DNA from 2 places in the Stutzerimonas balearica DSM 6083 genome. Region 2 is predicted to be linked to the other one. Evidence: predicted binding sites of a transcription regulator. Region 2 holds the regulator's gene; the other holds the start of a gene.

Region 1 (2,387 bases), 200 kb from region 2:
GAGGAACTGCTGCCAGTGTTGCACGTGCGCGAGGTCGTAATCGGCCACGGCGAAGTCGCGGGTCAGCGCCTGGGCCGCGGTGAGCGATTGCCCCGGTTTGAGGCCGAGCGCGCGGGCGGCTGGGTTGACTGCCTGCAACACGCGGCGCTGCGGCGGCCCGGCGAGCAGTACCAGCGGCGCCTCGGCATCGGTGCGCTGGCGCAGGATGCCGTCCATCGCCAGTTGCGGGAGCAGAATGCAGGCCCAGAGCATGCAGGCCTCACTGCCAGGCCGCTGCGGCCAGCGGGCGTTCCGGTGCCAGGCCACCGCGACACTTGAGTACGCGCAGCTGCAGCGGCTGCGCCTCGAGGGCCAGGCGCAGTGCGGCAGGCGAAGGGTTGAGCGCCTCTTCCAACGGGCGATAGGCGAATGCCAGCGTCTGGCCGGTTTCGGCCGCCACCTGCAGGCGGCGCAGGGCGCGGTCGTCGGCCTGCTTCGGCCAGCACAGCACCGCGCCGCAGCTGCCCGAGCGCAGGCACTGCTCGGCAGCCCACAGGGCCTCGCGTCCCGTTGCCTGGACGATGGCCAGCCGGGTGAGGTCGACGCCAGCCGCCAGCCAGGCGCGCGGGTAGGGAATGTGCGGTGGGCCGACCAGCACCACGCGTTCGCCGGCGCGGGTCAGCCGCGCCAGGGTCGGCCATAGCAGGCGCAGCTCGCCGAGGCCGGGCGCGGCGAGCAGGATTTCGCTGAGTGCCGCCGACGGCCAGCCATGCCCCGGCAGCAGGGCGTCGAGCGCCGCATGGCCGGTAGGGTGCTGGCTCGCCGGAGCGGATATGGCCTGGCCGCGCCAGACGCGGCGCGCATCGAGCAGGCGGTCGAGGGCGACCACGGACGACATGCTGAAGTGACCTGTTGATACTGTATATGGATACAGTATTTGGCCTCAGGCACAGCTCGGTCAAGGTGCAGATGATGAGCTGTACCTGTGTCAGCAGGCGCTGCCGGAAAGGCGCCGAGCCTTGCCCGTGGTCGTCACCGCCGGATGCCAAGGCCGGCGCTGGCCGGCCTGTTCAGCGCTTTTCGATGCGCAGGATCGTCGAGCGCATGCCTGTCGAGCGGAACTCGAAGGCGATACGGTCACCCGGTGCGAGCGAGGCGATCTGCGCGGGCGTCGCCTTGAAGCCCATCGTCATTGCCGGCCAGCCCAGTGCAGGCACCGGGCCGTGGGCAATGACGATCCTGTTCTTTTCGGGCATGAGCTTTTGCACCGTGCCGGTGACGCTGGCTGTCTGCACCGTGGGCTGCTGGTTCACGGCCGGGGTCGTTGCCGTTTCCGCCGCCTGGGCAGTCGGCAGCAGCAGGACAGTGGCCAGGGCGAAATGAGCGAGGTTCATGGGCGTTTCTCCAGGGGGTTGTCGAGGGAGGGGATGGCCTGTCGGCGGCGCATCAGCAGGTACGCCGCCGGCAGGACGAAGAGCGACAGCAGCGGGGCGGTGATCATGCCGCCGACCATGGGGGCGGCGATGCGGCTCATGATCTCGCTGCCCGTACCGCTGGCCAGCAGGATCGGCAGCAGGCCAGCAATGATCACCGCCACGGTCATCGCCTTGGGCCGCACACGCTGCACCGCACCCTCGCGGATGGCGTCGAGCAGCGCCGCCTGGCCGTGGCGGCCGGCAGCGAGGCGCTCGTGCCAGGCGTTCTTCAGGTACAGCAGCATGATCACGCCAAACTCGGCCGAGACCCCGGCCAGGGCGATGAAGCCGACCCCGGTGGCCACCGACAGGTGGTAGCCCAGCAGGTGCAGGAACCAGACGCCGCCGGTGAGGGCGAAGGGCAGCGTGGCCATGATCAGCAGCGCCTCGTCGAGGCGGCCGAAGGTCAGGTAGAGCAGCACGAAGATGATCAGCAGGGTGGCCGGCACCACCAGCTTCAGCCGGGCGTTGGCGCGCTCCATGAACTCGAACTGGCCCGAATAGCTGATGCTCATGCCCGGCTCCAGTTGCACGCCGTCGCCGACCGCCTGGCGCAGGTCGCGCACCACGGCGGCGATATCGCGGCCGCGCACGTCGACATAGACCCAGCCGGAGAGCCGCGCATTCTCGCTCTTGAGCATCGGCGGGCCGTCGCTGACCTCGATGCGCGCCACCGTGCCGAGGGTGATCTGGCTGCCGCCGGGTGTGAGGATCGGCAGTTCGCGCAGGTCGCTCAGCGAGTCGCGCCATTCGCGCCCGTAGCGCAGGTTGATCGGGTAGCGCGCCAGCCCCTCGACGGTTTCGCCGACGTTCTGCCCGCCGATGGCACCGGCGACGATGGCCTGCACGTCGGCGATGTTCAGCCCGTAGCGCGCGGCGGCGGCGCGGTCGATGTCGACATCGACGTAGCGCCCGCCGGTGAGCCGCTCGGCC
Region 2 (2,387 bases):
GTTCCTGCAGGGACAGCACGTCGAGGTGGCTAAGGCGATGTTCAACGTCGGCGTGCAGATGGCGGGGAAAATGGCCGAAGGCGATTTCGAATACGAGGATGAGTCGCCGCGCGTCTTGCATTGATACGAAGCGGCTTGCCGGCACGATCCCTGTGCCGCCGAGAGGGAAGGGCCTAGCAGCCCAGGCGGATATTCAGCCCTTTGGCCTGGCCCAGGCTGGCCGCCGCACGAAGCTTGTTACGCTCAGCGTTGCTGAGCTTTTCCTGCCAGGTGATCACGGTGTGACTGCAGCCCGAGCCGAGTGCCTTGCAGGCCAGTTCGAGCGCGCTTTGGTCATTACGAGGGTGCAGAACGATCACACGTTGGCGGTTCAGGCCGCTGTCACGCAGCCAGTTGCCGCTCAGTGAGCCGGGGGGCGCAATCAGTGTCAGCCAGCGTTTGTCGTCCGCCTCGCTGAGATCCCTCAGGATAGGCGTCAACAACAGGTGGCAGTGTTCGCTGTTGCCGCTCAGGCTAAGCTCGCTAAGGTACTCGGGGCGAGGCTCGACAGAAGCAGGGGCTGCACAGAATGGCATGGCGCGCTGGGCCATCATGCCTTCGAAAAGTGACAGCTGTGGTCGCATGGTTTCGGAACGGTACTGCATGATCCTTCTCCTGTTTAGCGGCGAATGACACCGACGCTCAACCCTTCGATGACCAGCTCCTGCTCTTCGAGGTCTACCTCGATCGGCGCGAAGTCCTCGTTTTCGGCCAGAAGCCACACCTTGTTGCCCTCACGCTTGAAGCGCTTGACTGTGACTTCATCGCCGACTCGAGCGACTATCACTTGCCCGTTGCGTGCTTCGCGCGTGGTATGGACGGCAAGCAGGTCGCCATCGAAGATGCCGATGTCCTTCATGCTCATGCCGCGCACCCGTAGCAGATAATCGGCTTTCGGATGGAAAAAGGCGGGGTTGATCTGGCAGGATTCCTCGACATGCTGTTGCGCCAGGATGGGCGCACCGGCCGCGACCCGGCCAATGATAGGTAGCCCGCTCTCGTGCGTGGCTGGCTCGAAATCGGGGATGCGGATGCCGCGTGAGGCGCCCGGTGTCATTTCGATGGCGCCTTTGCGCGCCAGGGCCTTGAGATGCTCTTCGGCTGCGTTGGGGGATTTGAAGCCGAGCTCCTGCGCGATCTCCGCTCGCGTTGGCGGGTAACCGTTGTCTTCGAGGCAGCGTTTGATGAAGTCGAGGATCTGAGACTGGCGGGGCGTGAGCTTGATCATGGCGGTCTCTGTTCTTTTATACAGTGCCTGGGATTATATACAGTGCATGCGGGTTGGCAATCGCCTCGCGTCGCGCCTTTTCCTCTTAACAGGCCGGTTGCGACAAAGCGGCACAACCGCCGAAGCGGATGCAGGTTGACTTGGTAGACACTGAAACGTAAGTTTCAAACACTTGTTTGTCTTCTGGAGGGGGCATGGCGCAGTCGGAAACAGTTGAGCGCATTCTCGATGCTGCGGAACAGCTGTTCGCGGAAAAGGGCTTCGCCGAGACTTCGCTTCGTCTGATCACCAGCAAGGCCGGGGTGAACCTGGCGGCGGTGAACTATCACTTTGGCTCGAAGAAGGCGCTGATTCAGGCCGTGTTCTCACGGTTTCTCGGTCCATTCTGCGCGAGCCTCGAACGCGAACTCGACCGCCGAGAGGCGCTTGCCGGCAAGCCGGACACCCTTGAGGAGCTACTCGGTATCCTGGTCGAGCAGGCGCTGGCTGTGAAGCCGCGCAGCGGCGACGACCTGTCCATCTTCATGCGCTTGCTCGGCCTGTCGTTCAGCCAGAGCCAGGGACACCTGCGGCGTTATCTCGAAGACATGTACGGCAAGGTGTTTCGCCGCTACATGCTGCGGGTACACGAGGCGGCTCCGTCGCTGCCGCCGATCGAGCTTTTCTGGCGTGTGCATTTCATGCTGGGTGCAGCAGCCTTCAGCATGTCCGGCATCAAGGCGCTCAGGGCCATCGCCGAGAACGATTTTGGCGCGCGCACATCGATCGAGCAGGTCATGCGGATGATGGTGCCGTTCCTGGCTGCCGGTATGCGCGCCGACAGTGCCATCGCCGATACGCCACTGGCCGAGGCTCAGCCGTTGGCCCGGCGCAATGCGGTGGCGGTTCCTGCCAAGGCTTGAGGTTCAAGCCTGTGGCTGCTTGGGCTAAGCTAGCGGCCCATGGCCGACCTCGATTTGCTCCTCGTTTCCCTCGCTGACCAGTGCCTGTACGGGTTCACCCGCGACAGGCTCTGTTTTCGTGCCTCTGTTTCCACTGCCGTGAACGGGCCGGGCGAACACAATGGTTCGGGCTGTACGCCGCGCGGCTTGCACCAGGTGCGTGCGAAGGTCGGTGCGGG

What was found. Region 2 encodes LexA, which represses DNA repair genes until DNA is damaged. Its sites were predicted from a motif close to CTGTNTNNNNANACAG; they were not measured.
Region 1: the regulator LexA is predicted to act here: its motif matches at 898-913, upstream of imuA (translesion DNA synthesis-associated protein ImuA).

Annotation. Positions count from the first base shown of each region.
Region 1 is NZ_CP007511.1:2,408,462-2,410,848, reverse strand. Features, by position in the region: gene CL52_RS10880 (Y-family DNA polymerase) at 1-252, opposite strand, end outside; gene imuA (translesion DNA synthesis-associated protein ImuA) at 260-877, opposite strand; gene CL52_RS10870 (copper-binding protein) at 1,050-1,373, opposite strand; gene CL52_RS10865 (efflux RND transporter permease subunit) at 1,370-2,387, opposite strand, start outside.
Region 2 is NZ_CP007511.1:2,612,968-2,615,354, reverse strand. Features, by position in the region: gene CL52_RS11790 (hypothetical protein) at 1-124, shown strand, start outside; gene sulA (SOS-induced cell division inhibitor SulA) at 174-644, opposite strand; gene lexA (transcriptional repressor LexA) at 659-1,267, opposite strand; gene CL52_RS11775 (TetR/AcrR family transcriptional regulator) at 1,462-2,169, shown strand; gene CL52_RS11770 (L,D-transpeptidase) at 2,209-2,387, shown strand, end outside.